DNA from 4 places in the Paenarthrobacter aromaticivorans genome. Region 4 is predicted to be linked to each of the others. Evidence: riboswitches for the same ligand, from Rfam matches in the RefSeq annotation. Region 4 holds a riboswitch; each other region holds the start of a gene.

Region 1 (4,353 bases), on a different contig from region 4:
CCGGCAACTGACGGACGCCCCGGGCTATGGCAGCCTCAGAATCTCCCCGAGGTCATAGTCAGCAGGCTCCTCCAGTTGGGAGTAGGTGCAGCTCTCCGGAGTCCGGTCCGGACGCCATCGACGAAATTGGGTGGTGTGCCGGAACCGGTCGCCTTCCATGTAGTCATAGGCAACCTCGATAACCAGCTCGGGCCGGAGGGGAACAAAGGAGAAGTCCTTGCCGGCGCTCCACCGGCTCTGCGCGCCCGGCATTCGGGAACCCGTAGCTGCGGCGTCTCCTTGATCGGCCCACTGACCCCAAGGATGTTCGCTGAACTCCGTCTGGTATGGCTCAAGTTCCGCCACCAGGCTTTCGCGCTTGGCCATGGGGAACGAAGCCACCACCCCCACGTGCTGCAGCTGACCGGCGTCGTTATACAGCCCAAGCAGCATGGATCCGACAACCTTTCCCGTTTTGTGCCAGCGGAATCCAGCCACCACGCAGTCCGCGGTCCGTTCATGCTTGGTTTTGAACATGACGCGCTTATTCGGCTGGTACGTCCCCCCGAGCGGCTTGGAAAGTATGCCGTCCAGCCCAGCACCTTCCAGCTGCACGAACCACTCCTGGGCTTGGTCGAGTTCCGTCACCGCCGGCGTAACGTACACGGGCGCCTCAGCCTTGGCCAGTGCCTGCTCCAAGGCAGCTCGACGCTCGGAAAACGGCTTGTCCATGAGGTTCTCGTCTCCCAGCGCGAGGATGTCGAATCCGATGAAGGAGGACGGGGTGCTCCCGGCAAGCATCCGTACACGGCTATCTGCGGGGTGGATTCGCTGCTGAAGGCCTTCGAAGTCGAGCCTGTTCCCAGCTATGAGGACGATCTCGCCGTCGATCACGCATTTGTCCGGAAGATTCTTCTGAAGGGCTTCCACCAGCTCAGGGAAATACCGTGTCATGGGACGTTCGTTGCGGCTGCCCAGGATGATCTCATCCCCGTCCTTGAAAACGATGGTCCTGAACCCGTCCCATTTGGGCTCAAAATGGCCCACATCAGGGATCGAAGGAACGGACTTGGCAAGCATGGGCGAAATGGGCGGCATCACTGGGAGGTCCATACGACTATGTTCTACCTGCCGCTCGCGGCTGAAGCTAGTCTTGGGCCATGGATATCTTGGCCGTTCTAGTGGCAGTGCTGGCAGCACCTGCCCTCGTTGCGGCCCTATGGTTCTGGGTCTCGCGCCAGAACAGCCAGGGGAAAGTCCGGCGCGGCGCCACGGGTGGGATGCTGGGAGTGGCGGACGAAATCTTCCGACCCGAAACCCATTACGCACACCAAGTCCAAAGGATCGAGCACGAGCTGCCAGCCCCGGCTCCGGCACCGGAGCCTAAGTCCTAAGGGACCTTCGCGCTGGAAGGCGTCCCGCCCGTTACATTAATGTGACTTTAGTATGGCGCTCATGTACGGTCTAAGAGCGACCCGTATCTCCGCTGGGCCGCTTCCGGGTTGACGCCGAGCTCTGCCGCAAACCGGGATCCGCCAGACTCGCGGCAGAGACGGGGGACCCAGAGTTCCCGGGCCTGATTTTCCATAGGCCCTTGGGGTGAAGCCGCCATGTGCGGCCGGACGGCCTCGTCCGAACCCGACAGCTAACCTCGCAGGCGTTGAGAGGCAACCACCATGTCCCCAACCATGGATCAGCCGCGCCGCGCCCAAATAGCGCGCGAGCGCACCCAGCCAACCGGACGCCGTCGGGCCCAACCCAGCGGATCCTCCACCAGCGCGCCAGCAGAAGGTTTAGAAGGCACGACGCCGGAACCCGCCACTGCTTCCACTCCCACCCCTGTGGCACCCACCACGCGCGCGGCCGCTCGCGCGGCAGAGCGTGCACGGGCAGCCCAGGCAGTTATTTCAGCTGAGACAGCTCCCGCTGAAACTGCTCCAACAGAAACAGCACCGGTGGACTCTGCTCCGGCGGATTCTGCTCCGGCGGGTTCTGCTCCCCTGGAGCAGGCAACTGCTGCGATTCCAACTGTTCAGGCGCCCGAACCGGTCGCGTCCGAACCGCCTGCGAATCCCGAGCCGGCCACCGCTGCCATCCCGATCGTTCAAGCGCCCATCCCTGCCGCTGCGCCCACCGCCGCCGCGCACGAACCCGAACCAGCCACCGCTGCGATCCCGGTCGTTCAGGCAACGAGCCCTGCCCAGCTCGCCGCGGCCGCGACCGCCGCTGCTGGTCTCGCAAGCCGGAAAGCCCTTCGCGCCCAGGAAACCGAGAGCAGTAATGCCCGTAAGGCGGCACCCGCTGCCGAAACCCTGGCAAGCGCCCCTACCTTCGGAGCTTCATCCGTGGGCGGGTCATCACGGGGTGGGTCATCTCGGGGTGGGTCGTCCTTCAGCCACGAACCACACGCCGTGCTCACCAAGGCGGCCTCGGTTAAAACAATGGGCCAGCGCATGGCAGTTGTAGCTGGAGCCTTGGGCTTGGTGTTGACTGTTGGCACCATGAGCCAGGCCTTCGAGCTTCCCTTCTTCGGGCAGGAAACGCCGACGAAGGAAGCCAGTGACGCAAAGACGGGTGGCGACAGCAGGCAGTCAACTTCGGCCGCCCCTGCACCCACCTCGTCCACCTCCACCGCCACCGCTTCGTCGGCCACCAGCGAGGCCGGACTGCCGGCAACTGTTGCAACGCAGTCGTCAGAAGAGGCACCCGCTCAGTCGCCGTCGTCCCTTCCGACTCCGCAGGTTTCACTTGCGGATCCTGTTTGGGTTCCTTCGGCAGTCCCGTCAGCTGTTGTTCCTGTGCCGGGCGTGACCACTCCTGTCCCAACCCAGCCGGCCCCGAGCCCGGTCCCGTCGGACACGGTTACCACCCCACCGGCCACGACCACCCCGACTCCAACGGGGACTCCGGCGCCCACTCCAACACAGACTCCGGCGCCAAAGCCGACCGGCAGCCCCAGCACCACCACACCGTCCACTGATTCACCCTTGGATCTGGACTCCGTACTTGACGGCGCCACAGGGATCTTGAAATGAGCACGCGGCTTCCCAGGACCAGCGCGCACGTCGGATGGCACGGCCGGTACTGCAGCAGCAGCCGCACTGCCACGTTCCGCAGTCGGATGGGCCGCTGGAGCTGCCAGCGGTTGCGCCGAGCCTAAGGACTCACGGCACCAGGAATCATCGCAATAGGAATAGCAGCAACAAGATGGGGCAGGCACCTACCAGGGTGTCTGCCCCTTGTGCTCCCTTCCGCACCTGATCCGGGGCCTAGATCCGGGGCCGCGAGGCCCACCTCTGGGCCTTCAGTGCGGCGTGCAACTCGAGCCTGATCCCACCGCTCAACGGATCAGCTCCGATGAGCTGGCGGATGCGGCCGAGGCGGTTGTAGATGCTGCTCCTGTGCAGATGAAGTTTCGCGGCAACGTCCTGCACTGAGCTGTCGTTGTCATAGAGCAGTTCCAACACGGGCAGGAGTTCGCCGTTCTTATCCTGGTCCTCCAAAGTCCTGAAATGAACGGAGCCCGTATCATCCCAGCCGCCCGGCGCCTGAAGACGATCGAAGAGTTGATAAACGCCCACCGCCCGGCTCTCCACCAGTTCCCCGAGGGGCGGATCCACGGCTGCGGCCTGCGCTGCCACCTTCGATTGCCTGTAGGCGCCTGCCAATTGCCGGATAACCTGGAACGGCTCACTGATGCCCAGGATCACCCGGTCCACTTTGCGGCCCGCCCGCTTTGCGAGCTCCAATTGATAGTGCACCAGGACCTGGGCGTGATCCGCCCTGCCACCGGATTCGCGGAACAGGACAACGGAATGCGTCTCCGTCCCGGCGCTGAACAGCGCGGCGTTGACACCAATGGTGGACTGCAGCGCTGCTGTTCGGTGCGTTAGCGTGGCGGCGATGGGGTCGACGTCGGTTCCGCCGCCGTCCGCGTCCAGGATGGTCACCAGTTGCCACGGACCGCGGCCTTGGATCTCCTTCCAACCGGCCACCGCTGCCACTGCGTTCGACTCGCCGGTGCAGGCCGCCAGAAACTCCTGCTCCCGCCTCCTGCGAAACTCTGACTCGGCCGTATTGGAATCGAGCAGCAAACCAGCCAACAGATCCAGTTCGTCACGCACGCCGGGCAATTCGGCGAGTATCGCCGTCGCGGTTTGCTCCTCAAGGTCCTGCTGCACCCATAAGTAGCCCACCCGAAAACCGCGCACCAACAGTGGGACGCAAACGCGCCCGAGCATGCCCAGCTCGTCGTTCGCCGGAACAACAACCGGGCGCACCGCCGTCGCGATGCCGTGGGAGAGCTGCCAAGCACTGACATCGCTCGGCACGCGTTTGCTCAACAGGAAGTTCACGCGGACGCGGTCGGCGTGC
Region 2 (4,353 bases), on a different contig from region 4:
TATTTGCAGCGCAGTGGGAGTGGTTAGTTACGCCTCCATGGACATGTACTTCAACAAACAACTGGACAAGCAGTTGGAGCAGGCCTCAAGCCGCGCGAATGAATTCGGCAGGCCGCCGTCGAGCTTTCCCTCAAGCGGTCGGCCAGATCCACTGGAGGCCCGTGGCCAAGGTGCCGGGACGCTCAACGCGCGGATCGATGGTTCCGCGGTCATCAACTCGGGCTTCCTCAACGCAAACGGTCGCCGCGTGGCACTCTCGGCAGAAGACAAGCAGGTCCTGCTCTCGCTCCCCCGCGACAAGGGGCCCGTTGACCGTTCATTGTCCAACGGCGACTACCGGCTGGTGGCAGTTGAGACCCCCTACGGCGACATTATTGTGACGGGCCTACCGTTGGCTGACAAGCAAAACGCCGAGGCCTCGCTCGTATGGACCATGGTGTTTGTTTCCCTTGGCGGCCTGGTTCTGATCGGCCTCGCGGGCACTGTCATCATTCGCAGGACCATGCGGCCACTGGAGCAACTCTCGGAGGTTGCAACCAAGGTATCGCGCCTTCCCCTCGACGCCGGTGAAGTGGCACTCGCGGTGCGCGTACCGCCGTCGGCCTCCCATCCAGGAACAGAAGTTGGCAGCGTTGGCCACGCCTTGAACCAAATGCTCAACAACGTTTCCAGGGCCCTGGAAGCCCGTCAGGAGAGCGAAACCAAGGTCCGGCAGTTCGTTGCCGATGCCTCCCACGAACTTCGGACGCCGCTGACCGCCATTCGTGGGTACACCGAACTCCTTCGTATGACGGAGAACTTCACGGAGGACGGCAGGAAATCGCTGGCACGGGTCCAGAGTCAGTCGGAACGGATGACCACGCTTGTGGAGGACCTGTTGCTGTTGGCGCGTCTGGACGAAGGCCAGGCGTTGAAAGTCACCGATGTGGACCTGACGCAGCTGGTGATCGAGACCGTCAGCGACGAAAAGGTGATGGCACCGGACCACATATGGAAGCTCCAGCTCCCTGACGAGCCCATTACAGTGCGCGGGGACGCGACCCAGCTGCATCAGGTGCTGGCCAATCTGCTGTCCAACGCCCGCAAGCACACCGATCCAGGTACCACGGTGGTCACAGGCGTCATGCTCTCCGCGGACGGTAGTGCGGTGGTCACAGTCACCGACAACGGGCCTGGTATTCCCGCTGGGTTCCAGAGCCGTATCTTCTCGCGGTTTGCCCGGGCTGACGCGGCGAGATCGGGGTCGGAAGGAACCTCCGGATTGGGCCTGTCAATCGTCGAATCCATCGTCCAGGCGCATGGGGGAAGTGTGGAAGTGACGTCCCGGCCGGGACACACCGAATTCGCTCTTCGCTTTCCTACGGCTTTGAACGACCGCATATAACGAATCGGGCAACATGACGCGCCGTGAACGTGATCTCTGTTACCCAAATGTGACTTAAGCCGAAACCTCCTGTACCTTCGAAAGGGTGGGTCGCCCCTAACTGGCCCGCACCCGGGATGCGCCGAGCTCTGCCACTTCCCGGAGTTCCGTTCTCATTCGAGGCAGAGACGGGGGACCCAGAGTCTCCGGGCACAGTACTTTCCTTGCCCTTGGGGTGAAGCCGCAGCTACGCGCGCGGCCGGATGACCTCATCCGAACCCGACAGCTAACTCCGCAGGCGCTGAGAGGTAATCACACATGTCTGAATTCAACGATCAGACGCGCCCTTCCGCGCGTCACCGTGACGAACACACTGCTCCCCTGACGAAGTCGCAAGCCGTTCTGAAGAACGCTGCACGGCGCGGCAAGACCGGGCAACGAATGTCAGTTGTTGCAGGAGTCGTTGCCGCAGCATTGGGCGTTGCATCGCTCGGCCAGGCAGCAAACGCCGCATTCAATCTCCCCGAAACGAGCCAGGCGTCCGAGACGCAGGCTACCGCCCAGGTCAGCAACAAATCAGCGGAAATCTCTGCGTCCTTGGATGCTGCTGCCAAGAAGGGCGCTGCAGACAGGGCTGCTGCAGACCAGGCGGCTGCGGCACAGGCCGCTGCCGAGAAGGCTGCCGCGGAGAAGGCTGCGGCCGAGAAAGCCGCTGCCGACCAGGCAGCTGCCGCCGAGAAGGCTGCCGCTGATGCAGCCGCCAAGCAGGCTGCGGATGCCGCCGCTGCTGCAGCCGCGGCCGCTGCTGCGGCTCCCAAAGCCGTGGACGATCCCGCTGCTGCCAAGGCATACGCCGCCAGCATCCTCGCAAACTACGGTTGGGGTCCGGGTGAAATGACTGCCCTGAACACACTGTGGGAGAAGGAATCCAACTGGCGGACCACCGCGACCAACACATCCAGTGGCGCCTACGGAATCGTGCAGTCATTGCCGGCCTCCAAGATGGCAACTGCAGGCGATGACTGGCTGACCAACTACCAGACCCAGATCAAGTGGGGCCTGAACTACATCAAGGAACGCTACGGCTCCCCCTCCGCCGCCCTCGCCTTCCACTTGGCCAACAACTGGTACTAAGCCAACTCAATAAGCACGTTTGAGCCCACCCCAGCGGGCTCAAACGTTCAGGGCACGATTGCCGCCCCGTTTTCCGCCGTTCGCAGCAGGGATTACTGCAGCCAACGGCGGGACCGGGGCGGTTTTCGCGTTTAACCTGCCTTCCCAGGTTTAAGAAATCGGACGACGCCGGCTTGCACCTGACGTTACGTCAGGACTTAGCGTTGTGCTCATGACGGGAACAAGGGGATCCGGACCGTGGAGCATCGGTGAGCTCGCCACAGCATGTGGCGTCAGCGTGCGGACGCTCCACCATTACGACGAGATCGGGCTGCTGTCCGCAAGCCAAAGGACACCGTCCGGTCATCGCCGGTATTCGGAGGGCGACCTGCGCCGGCTATACCGGATCAGATCCCTTCAGATGCTGGGGCTTCCGCTCGCGGCCATCGGCAAGGCGCTGCAAACGCCCGAGGATGATCCGGAGTCCCTTCGGGGCCTCCTCCAGCAGCAGTTGGTCCATGTGCAGGAGCACGCCCAGCAGCTCCAAGCGCTCCAAAACCGTTTGGGCGAGCTCTTGTCACGCATGGACGGACACGCCATGCCCACCCCTGAACAATTCATGTCAACGTTGGAGATGATCACCGTGCTCGAAAACAACTTCACAGCCGAACAACGCCAGCAACTCGCGGACAAGCGGGAAGAACTCGGCGCAGAAAAAGTCGAAGCCGCCAAGCAGCAGTGGGCTGCCTTGGTGGAAGAAGGACTGGCGCACGTCCAAGCCGAGAGGCCCGTCACGGATCCCTCCGTCCAGGAATGGGTGCGCTCATGGGACGGTATCGGTTCCATGTTCCACTCGAGTGAGGACACCAAAGCTGCAGCGCGTGCAGCCTGGCAGGAAAACAGCCAGGCCATCAGCGCGGGACTGCCGTGGAGCGCTGAGCAGTTGGCCGGGCTGATGGCTTACCTGGAAAAGGCGCGCTCGGCCTTGTAACAGGACGTCGCTATGCTTCCGGTTCGGCCTCTGCCGCACCTCGAACGGCTGCGATCGAGGCAGCGACGTCACCTGCGTCCGTGGACCAGTTACTCACCGAAATCCGGAGGATTTCGCGTCCGCGCCATGAGGAACCTGACATCCACACAATGCCTTCGGCCATGAGTCTCTGGGTGACGCGGTGAGTGCGGTCATCGCTGCCGAAGGCGACCGACACCTGCGTGAAAACGACGTCGTTCAGAATTTCCACGCCCGGGATACCGGCGAGGCCCTCCGCCAACGCGCGGGCGTTTGCGGCAAGCCTGTCCACCATGGCAATGACTCCGGACCTGCCCAGCTGTCGCAGGGCAGCCCATACGGGGATGCCCCGGGCCCTACGGGACAGTTCCGGAACTTTGTCGAACGGATCACCCAGTCCGGTCTCGGTTGCAATGAGGTAGCTCGTATGGATGCTGAAGGCGCGTCTCAGGGCTTCGGGGCGGGAGACGATGGCCAGGCCACAGTCGTACGGGACGTTCAATGTTTTGTGGGCGTCGGTGGCCCACGAATCGGCCTCCTCTACTCCAGCCAGCCGCCCGCGTAGATGTGGGCTGACCGCCGCCCACAACCCAAATGCGCCATCCACATGCACCCAAGCCTCGCGGTCGTGGGCTACCGCAATGGCTTCGGACATCGGATCGAACGCTCCGGAATGCAGATTGCCCGCCTGCAGGCACACGAGGGAAGGTCCAGGTTGTTCATCCATGGCATCCGCGAGGGCGTCCGGCAGGATCCTGCCTTGATGGTCCGTGTCCACGGGAACGCATGCTCCCAGCCCCAGATACCGCAGGGCGAGGTCCACGGCGGCGTGCCGTTCGCGTCCGGCAAACGTAGTGATCCGCGGCGC
Region 3 (4,353 bases), on a different contig from region 4:
TCTTACCGTCGAAGCTGGGACCAATATGAAGCGTGAATTCAAGGATGGCGGCCAGGGCCGTGGACACCACGATGCCGATCAGGATTGCCCCGCGGACCTTTCGCACCACCAACGCGATGGTCAGGACCAGGCCGACGGCGAACACCAACGTTGGCCAGCCCATCAGCTTGCCATCCACGCCAAGGCCGAGCGGGACCGTGGTGCCGGCGGCATCCGGGATGCGTCGGACGAAACCAGCGTTGACCAGCCCGATCAAGGCGATGAAGAGGCCAATCCCTACTACGATCGCCGTCTTGAGCGCTTCCGGGACGGCCCTGAAAACGGCCGTGCGGAATCCAGTCAGTACCAGGATGAGCATGGTGAGACCCGAAAGCACCACCAGCCCCATCATGTCCGGCCATGTCAGCCCCGGGTGGGAGGCAACCGTCACGGCGACGAATGCGTTCACTCCCAGGCCAGTTGCCACGGCGAAGGGGTGCTTGGCCCAGGCGCCCATGAGGATGGTGAGGATGCCCGCTACGAAGGCAGTGGTTGCCGCTACGGCCGTGAAGCCGAGTGATGCTCCGCTCGAGTCTGCCCCGGAGAGGATCAGCGGGTTCAGCACCACGATGTAGCTCATGGCGAAGAAGGTTGCGAAGCCGCCGCGAATTTCCCGCGAGTATGTGGACCCGCGCTCGGAGATCTTGAAGTAGCGGTCGATTGCAGAACCTTGTTTAAGCATGAAGGTCTCCGGGGATCGGGGGAGTTTGCTCTCAAATCCTATGCCCGCCAATGTGGGCTGCTGGAACGATTCGCCTAGTCTGTAAGGAAGCCAACACTAGGAGAAACCGCCCCATGCGTACCATCCGCCCGCTTCTGGCCGCCGTCGTAGCCGCTATCGCTTTCGCTTCCGCGTTGCTGTTTGGTGCAGCTCCGGCCTCCGCGCACGACGTCGCCGAATCAACAACTCCGGCCAACGGTGCCCGGGTGGCTGAAGTGCCGGCGTCGGTATCCATCACGTTCAACAACCGGCCACTTGCCATCGGTTCGGGCGTGACTGTCACCGCTGGGGGCGAAAACTGGGCAGATGGCGCAGTGGAAATCATCGACAACATGGCTGTTCAGAAGCTGCGTCCGGGCGCTCCTGCCGGCGAATACACGGTGGTGTGGCGCGCGGTCAGTTCAGACTCCCACCCAATCGAGGGAACCTTCAAGTTCACAGCTTCCGGGACAGGCACGACGACGGCGGGCGGCTCAGCAGGTGCCTCCCCTTCGGCTTCGGCGGTTGTTCCGACGGCGGGCACAGCCGCTCCCGGTACGGAAAATACTGAGCCGGCTCCGGCAGCTTCCCAACCATTCCCCTGGAGCATCGTTGGCCTCGCTGTGGTGGCGATCGCTCTTGTGATCTTCCTCGCCGTTACCGCGCGGAAGAAGCTCGCGGCTCCGAGCGAGCCGGATGGCGAAAATTCCCCGGAATAGCAGGGTTTTCTACATACTTGCGAAGATCTCGAAACGGTCACCGCGACACGCCAAAAACGAACCGCTCGTTACGTAAATGTGACTTTGGGGTGATCTTCCCGTACGGTTGTACTTGTGCCTGTTCCACGTAACGGGCATTTCCGGCCTGATTGCCTAGCTCTGCCGCAGTCCGGAATCCGTTCGCAGACAAACCTACGGCAGAGACGGGGAACCCATTTTGGCCCGCTTTCAGAGCGCGCCTTGGGGTGAAGTCACGAAGCTTCCGCTGAACAGCGGGGGATAGTGGCCGGGTGACTCCCATCCGAATCCGACAGCTAACCTCGCAGGCATCGGGAGAGGCTCTTTCATGTCTTCACGCATTCTTCGCGGCCGTCGTAAGGCGGACAGCGTACGTCCTAATCCGTTCATCTCCATCTCCAAGGCAGTTGCCAGCAACGCATCTGGCGCAGGTCGCCAGGCCGCTGTCATCGCAGCAGCTTCAGGCCTCGTCCTGACGGGCTCCATTGCTGCCCACGCAGCAGAGACCCCTGTCCAGCGCGACTCCAGCCCCGCTACTGTCGCCGAGACCGTAACTGAGGGTCCCACCAAGGTTGTTACGGCCGCATCCACGGCCACGATTAACTTCGAGCGCCCCGCGGTTGCTTCCGTGGCGGCTCCCGTCATTGAAAAGCCGGCTCCCGTTGCTCCGGCTCCGGTTGCCAAGAAGGCCGCGGCAACGACCACCGTCCAGGCATCTGCAACCACTACGGCTACCGCTCCTGTTGCGGCTGCTCCCGCTGCAGCTCCGGCTGTTGGTGGCGTCAACGCTGCCATGGTCGCCTCGGCTTACGCCCAGATCGGCATCATGCAGGATTGCACCGCCATGGTGGAAAGGGCCCTCGGCTCTGCAGGCATCCCGGTTGGGGACCTCGCACCCATGCAGTTCCTGAACTACGGCAAGGTTGTCAGCGACCCCCAGCCCGGTGACATGATCGTCCAGTCCGGCCACGTAGCCATCTACATCGGCAACGGCCAGGCTATCAGCGGAGGCATCAACGGCAACCAGACGGGCATCCACCCGATCAGCTGGCTCACCGCAACCGGCCCCATCACGTACGTACGCGCTGGCGCCTAAGCTTCACGCTCCAACTCAAAGGCCGGTGCCTTCGAGGACTCACGTCTTCGAAGGTACCGGCCTTCTGAGTTAATTTTTGTTCGTTTCAGGAACAGGCTTCGGTTGGCTCGACCATTTCCACGTTCCGGTTCCGGGCCAGAATTCCAGGCCAAGGGTTCTAGTCCTAGGTTCTAGTCCTAGGGGTTCTAGGCAAGGGCGATGCCTGGCCCGGCTGGGAGGGCCACCTTGGATGAGATCGCTTGCCCCACTGCCTTGGCTTGCCGCAGTACTTCCTTGGGCGTGGGCGTAATAAGTTCCCCTACGCCCACCAAGTGCATCCCGACGGCACGCATGGCTGCCGCGAAGTTCTGGCCTATGGCGATTCCCAGGTCGGCAAGCATTCGGCGTAGCTGGCTCTGCGCGCAGCGCGTCACCACGATGTGGTCGGCCAGGAGAACTCCGCTGGCTGTATGCACGGCCCACTGCCGCGGGGTGGACTCAAGGGGGCCATAGACGCTCAGCCCAGCCCTCAGGCTGGCCGTGTTCAGACTTGCGACGGGCCCGTATCCCAGCTGCGAGGACGAGTCTCCACCGAGGAAGTCAAGACGAACAGCGCGTGTGGTGGTGCGGACATCCAAGTGATGGCTGGCGGCGTAGTTGCGCAAATGGCGCAGGATTTCGTTGCGTTCCTGCATTGCCGCGGGGTCAGCTACGTCGCAGCGCTGGATCATTCCTGTGTGCACCGCCGGTCCGGTGGCCGATAAAGTACCAAAGCCATCCAGCACGATGGAACCTACGCCATAGCGGCTGAGTTCGCTGGCAACAGCCAAGCCGGAGAGACCGGTGCCGATCACCACGGTAGTAGTCCGTTCCGTGACGGAATCAGGAGTGAGTGACACTGCTTGGGTTCCTCCTTGACGTGTGTGCCTTTCGGCAGCGCGTGGGATCGCGTCCGAGTTCCCCAAGCGGCCGCAAATAAATGGCCGGGTTGTGTCCTGGGACACTTTTGCCGGCCATTCGGTGACTCGAACACTACCGAACTTTTTCTGCCATGGATAGCCTCCGCGACAGCGTGTTTTGGATGTTCATCCGCAGCGCAACCTGAAGGACGGAGAGCGTGCCAAAAACCGAGCCCGGACCGTTATCCACATACCCGATAGTCGCCTTGATTCGGCATTGCCAACCGAGAATAGTGGGCATTGGAAGGAGAACCCCACGGGTTCTTCGCCCTGGCTATTTGGTTGCACCAGCAAGGGAACACCGGTACGGAGAACCTCTGGCAGAATGGCCGGAACATCAAGCAGTAGGTGGAGAGGCGGGCCCCATGGACCAGCACGGCAGACACGTTGAAGAACCGCGGGACGGCGAGGACCAGGCTGTGGCGCCTGGCGGAATCGTCGTCGGAGTGGATGGTTCCGAGCACGGTCAATGCGCCCTTGTATGGGCTGCGCGTGAGGCGGACCGGCGCCAACTTCCCCTGCATATAGTCACGGCTTATTCGGTGCCGATCTTCGCAGCCTCCGGCCTCGACGGCGGATACGCCACTGTGGACGATTCCGTGATCCGCGAGGGCGCGGAAGCAATCGTCAAGCAGGCCATGGATAAAGTCTCCAGTTACAACATCGACGTCGACGCTTCAGTGGAGAATGGTGATGCCGCGGGTGTCCTCCTTGACCTCTCCGCGGACGCTGCCCTTCTGGTGTTCGGCAGCCGTGGCCGTGGTGGCTTTGTCGGGCGTCTCCTGGGCTCGGTCAGCAGCGCCTTGCCGGCTCACGCAAAATGCCCCACCGTAACGGTCCCGC
Region 4 (4,353 bases):
AAGTTCTTCTGCGGGGCGAAGTAGTAGACATCCGATTCGGCGACGTCCACGTCCAGCCCGCCGGCGGCCGAGGTAGCGTCCACCAGGACGAGCGAACCAGAGTCGGCGCCCTCGACGCGCTTGACGGGGGCTGCAACACCAGTTGATGTCTCGTTCTGGGGCCAGGCATAGACGTCAACGCCAGCCTCCGCCTGGGAGACCGGCCGCGTGCCGGGCTCGGACTTGATGATGGAGGATGCGTCCAGGAAGGGGGCTTTGTTGGTGGCCGCGGCAAACTTGGAACCGAACTCACCGAAGGACAGGTGCTGGGCCTTTTTCTCAACCAGCCCAAAAGCCGCTACATCCCAGAAAGCAGTGGAACCGCCGACGCCGAGGACAACCTCGTAGCCCTCAGGTGCACGGAAGAACTGGCTGAGCCCTTCGCGGACCGAACCCACCAGGTTTTTGACCGGCGCCTGACGGTGGGACGTGCCAAGAATGGTGGTCGATGCGGCAGACAGGGCCTGGACCTGTTCCGGGCGGACCTTGGACGGTCCCGCGCCGAAGCGTCCGTCCTTGGGCAGCAGGTCGGCGGGAATAGTGATGCTGTTGTCGCTCACGTGTGGCTCCAATGGGTATCGGTTAGAGAGGGGGAGGTGGGCAGGTGGCATCGGCTGCCCCTTCGACTCCCTCATTCTGCCTGACCGGACCCACCGTCAGGAATCTGCGGTTGTCATAGTCCGCCACGTGGAATGCCGGAGCACCACAGGCATTGCGGCCAAGGGAAAAATTATCCAGAGTAATTCCAAATAAGCTAGGCTGGGGTTACGTTCCTGAGGTGTCGGTTGGACACCGTCCACCTTGGCTGGGACGCGGTACGGTGGAGATTACGCAAGAAATGCGTTCGAGGAGAGCTGAGCTGGATGACGGATCTGATCGATACCACTGAGATGTATCTTCGGACCATTTTGGAGCTTGAAGAAGAGAACATCGTGGCTCTTCGAGCACGCATTGCGGAGCGTCTGCGGCACTCGGGTCCCACGGTTTCCCAGACCATTGGACGCATGGAGCGCGATGGCCTGGTGATTGTGTCCAACGACCGCCATCTGGAGCTGACCGAAGTTGGGCGCAAGCGGGCAACCGAAGTCATGCGGAAGCACCGCCTTGCCGAGAGGCTCCTGGCGGACGTCATTGGTCTGGACTGGGCGTACGTTCATGACGAAGCATGTCGCTGGGAGCACGTCATGAGTGAACGGGTGGAGCGGCGGCTCTATGAATTGTTGGAACACCCCACCGAGTCACCGTATGGCAACCCCATCCCGGGTTTGGAAGCCCTTGGCGGTCTCGCCAACCAGCCCCTTGCCCGCCTGGACGTGAACCTGCTGCATGCGATGGACGGGTACGCTGCCGATTCCCGTGTAGTGGTCAGCCGGCTTGCTGAACCCATCCAGGTTGAGCCCGAGCTCCTCACCCAGCTCGATGAAGGCGGAATTCGTCCCGGCGCGAGTGTCTCCTTGGAGCGGGTGGGGGAGTACATCTCCGTCCGCGTTCCTGGCATTGAAGGAGCACTGGAGCTGCCTCCCGAGGTAGCTGCGCACGTCTTCGTGGCCGTCAACTGACTCTGACTTTCCCGGACCGCGGGGGTGTCAAACCTCACTTTGGGATGGCTGGCACGCGCGTGACCTGCGGATTTCCGCGACTGATGATATGGGGACACCCACAACACGGTCGTTTGGAAAGATAACGAATTTATTACTGCGGGCTTTAATCGCCTATAGTTATCTACTAGCGCCGATACCAAAGCGTTACCTGATCTGGAGCCGAGCTCTGCCAGCAGATCAGGTGTGTCATCAACTACTGGCAGAGGCGGGGGAACCACAAGCGGCTGCCTAAAGAAGCAGCCTTGGGGTGAAGTCCGCAGCAGAAGTGCCTACTAACGCAAGTCCTTCCGGGGACACCTGTGTGCCGTTTGCGCTTCGTGCGGACCGGGTCTTTGAACTCTCTGACCCGAATCCGACAGCTAACTTCGCAGGCTTTCCAGAGAGGAACAGAGTTTGACATCGCAGAACGTCAGGGGCCGCCGCCGCGCGTCCGGCCCCGCTGCTGAGCTGCGGCCAGCCCGCGCCGCAATGGAGATCCGGCCACGCGACACCCCGCGTCAGGTGCGCCGCCGTAAGAGCCCGTTGCGCCAGGTAGCCGACTTCGCCGCAGCCAGTGGTGTCGGGCAGAAGGCCGGTGTCGCGCTTGCCGCCACCGGACTTGCCCTGACTGTAGGCCTGCCTGCCACAAGCCCCGTCATGGCCACGTCCGAGTCCGGTCAGGCCGAGTCGGCCCTCTCCGTGCCCGGTGGCAGTCAGCCCGAAGTTTCTGCAGCAGCCTCTGCCAAAATCGATTTCAGTCGTGCAGCAGTCGCTACCGCCGCTGACCCGGACGGCAAGCTCAAGCAGTTGTTGAGCGCCCAGTCAGCGGGAAGCATACAGCGCGCCTCCTCACTTGGCACCTTGGGAAGTCCGCTGGACAAGCTGGTCACGGCATCGCCGTTTGGCTACCGTGTCAGCCCCCTTACCGGCGGCACCGGCGACTTCCACCGTGGCCAGGACTTCGTAGCCCAGTGCGGAACCGCTGTTCACGCCGCAGCTGCGGGCAAGGTCACGTTCGCCGGGTGGCATGAGTACGGCGGAGGCAACCGGGTCGTGATTGATCACGGCAACGGCCTTGAGACCACGTACAACCACCTGTCGTCCTTCAACGTCAAGGTGGGGCAGACTGTCAGCCGCGGCGATACCGTCGCGCTGAGCGGCACCACAGGAGCATCTACCGGCTGCCATCTCCACTTCGAGGTCCAGGTAAACGGCGAAGTCGTAGATCCCATGGGCTGGCTGTAAGCAAGTTGATGGTTGTCTATCGCATTCATGACACGCCCCGTGACCTGAATGTGACATTCACGAACATCTGTTGTACCGTCTAAAGCGCATCGGCTTTTTAGGGGGCCGATGCACTTGAGTGGATTGCCTAGCTCTGCCACCACTCAAGGTCCGTTCGCAAAAATCGTCTGGCAGGGGCGGGGGAACCAATTTTGGTCTTCGAGTCAGAAGACCTTGGGGTTAAGTCGCAAAAGCTTCCTTGAAGCGGCGCGGCCGGATGACTCCCATCCGAATCCGACAGCTCACCTCGCAGGCATTGGGAGAGGCTACCTTCGTGTCATCACGCACTACCCCTGCGCGCCATCGCGCCGAATTGGTTCGCACGAACCCGTTGAACACCCTTTCCAAGGCTGTCTCAACCAATGCAGGCACCGTAGGCCGCCAAGCTGCCGTTCTGGCCGCAGCCTCGGGGCTCGTTCTCAGCGTTGGACTCCCGGCCCAGGCCGCTGACACCGACGTCTCCAAGTCAGAATCCTCCAGCACCCAGCAGCTGGTCGCCACCGCAGTTGTTACCGCGGAGCCCACCGCAACGGTTTCCTTCGAAAGCCCCGTTGTGGCTACCAAGGAAGCTCCCAAGGTTCAGCGGGCCTCCCAGCGCACGGCAACCGAAGGCCAAGCGAACGGCACCCTCGCTTCCCTGTCCTCCAGCGCCAAGGATGCCGCTTCAAGCGCCGCGGCCTCAGGACTTGCAGCAATTGCTTACACCGGCATCGGCCACCCCTACGTTTGGGGCGGCACTTCCCCCAACGGCTGGGACTGCTCCGGATTCACCCAGTGGGTTTACGCCCAGGCCGGCATCAGCATCCCCCGCGTCAATGCCTGGACGATCATGACGCCCACCAGCACCCCTTCCCCCGGCGACCTCGTCGTGCAGAACGGTGGAGCCCACGTGGGCATCTACGTCGGTAACGGCATGATGATCAGCGCTTTGAACCCCAGCCAGGGCACGCTTCTGCACTCCGTGGCTTCCACCGGCACATCCTCGTTCTACACCCTCCGCTAGAAAATCCCATTCGGGGTAAGCCAGCATGCCCCCCAAGTGCTGGCAGCCCATTACCCGCGTGCGATCCCAGCGTGCGCGGATACGAAAAGAGAGTAATCATGACCAGTGCACACAAGGTTGCACGGCATCGAGCTGAGGCCCCCAAGACCAGCTCACTTGCCGTCATTGCCAAGGCTGTCAGCGACAACGCCGGTGGCGTTGGCCGTCAGGCAGCAGTGATCGCAGCTGCATCGGGCCTTGTCCTGACCAGCGGCGTTGCTGCAAATGCTGCCGACACCAACGTCCAGCGGGAATCTACATCTGCGTCTGCGCTTGACGTGCAGTCGGTTGCCCAGGCCACCATTGCTGCCGATTCCAGCGTTGCCATCTCCTACGAGCGCCCTGTGGTCAAGACTGTGGAAGCCCCGGCTCCCGTCGTCGAGAAGGCCGCTGCCAAGGAAGCTCCGG

Evidence for each region. Region 4 has a riboswitch for cyclic di-AMP ahead of KSW38_RS16660 (M23 family metallopeptidase). Riboswitches for the same ligand answer to the same signal wherever they lie in the genome.
Region 1: it holds a riboswitch for cyclic di-AMP, as region 4 does, so the genes downstream of both, KSW38_RS17790 (hypothetical protein) here and KSW38_RS16660 (M23 family metallopeptidase) in region 4, are expected to answer to the same signal.
Region 2: it holds a riboswitch for cyclic di-AMP, as region 4 does, so the genes downstream of both, KSW38_RS00510 (aggregation-promoting factor C-terminal-like domain-containing protein) here and KSW38_RS16660 (M23 family metallopeptidase) in region 4, are expected to answer to the same signal.
Region 3: it holds a riboswitch for cyclic di-AMP, as region 4 does, so the genes downstream of both, KSW38_RS02430 (NlpC/P60 family protein) here and KSW38_RS16660 (M23 family metallopeptidase) in region 4, are expected to answer to the same signal.

Annotation. Positions count from the first base shown of each region.
Region 1 covers NZ_JAHOPC010000012.1:82,422-86,774, reverse strand. The annotation lists gene KSW38_RS17800 (ATP-dependent DNA ligase) at 25-1,092, opposite strand; gene KSW38_RS17795 (hypothetical protein) at 1,140-1,373, shown strand; cyclic di-AMP (ydaO/yuaA leader) riboswitch at 1,503-1,653, shown strand; gene KSW38_RS17790 (hypothetical protein) at 1,656-3,014, shown strand; gene KSW38_RS17785 (PucR family transcriptional regulator) at 3,249-4,353, opposite strand, start outside.
Region 2 covers NZ_JAHOPC010000001.1:111,086-115,438, forward strand. The annotation lists gene KSW38_RS00505 (sensor histidine kinase) at 1-1,384, shown strand, start outside; cyclic di-AMP (ydaO/yuaA leader) riboswitch at 1,519-1,676, shown strand; gene KSW38_RS00510 (aggregation-promoting factor C-terminal-like domain-containing protein) at 1,682-2,497, shown strand; gene KSW38_RS00515 (MerR family DNA-binding transcriptional regulator) at 2,709-3,467, shown strand; gene KSW38_RS00520 (pyridoxal phosphate-dependent decarboxylase family protein) at 3,478-4,353, opposite strand, start outside.
Region 3 covers NZ_JAHOPC010000001.1:505,963-510,315, reverse strand. The annotation lists gene KSW38_RS02440 (NCS2 family permease) at 1-721, opposite strand, end outside; gene KSW38_RS02435 (copper resistance CopC family protein) at 835-1,458, shown strand; cyclic di-AMP (ydaO/yuaA leader) riboswitch at 1,633-1,801, shown strand; gene KSW38_RS02430 (NlpC/P60 family protein) at 1,805-2,572, shown strand; gene KSW38_RS02425 (NAD(P)/FAD-dependent oxidoreductase) at 2,758-3,450, opposite strand; gene KSW38_RS02420 (universal stress protein) at 3,876-4,353, shown strand, end outside.
Region 4 covers NZ_JAHOPC010000011.1:30,364-34,716, forward strand. The annotation lists gene serC (phosphoserine transaminase) at 1-599, opposite strand, end outside; gene KSW38_RS16655 (iron-dependent transcriptional repressor DtxR) at 903-1,598, shown strand; cyclic di-AMP (ydaO/yuaA leader) riboswitch at 1,798-2,027, shown strand; gene KSW38_RS16660 (M23 family metallopeptidase) at 2,034-2,864, shown strand; cyclic di-AMP (ydaO/yuaA leader) riboswitch at 3,010-3,173, shown strand; gene KSW38_RS16665 (C40 family peptidase) at 3,235-3,906, shown strand; gene KSW38_RS16670 (NlpC/P60 family protein) at 4,005-4,353, shown strand, end outside.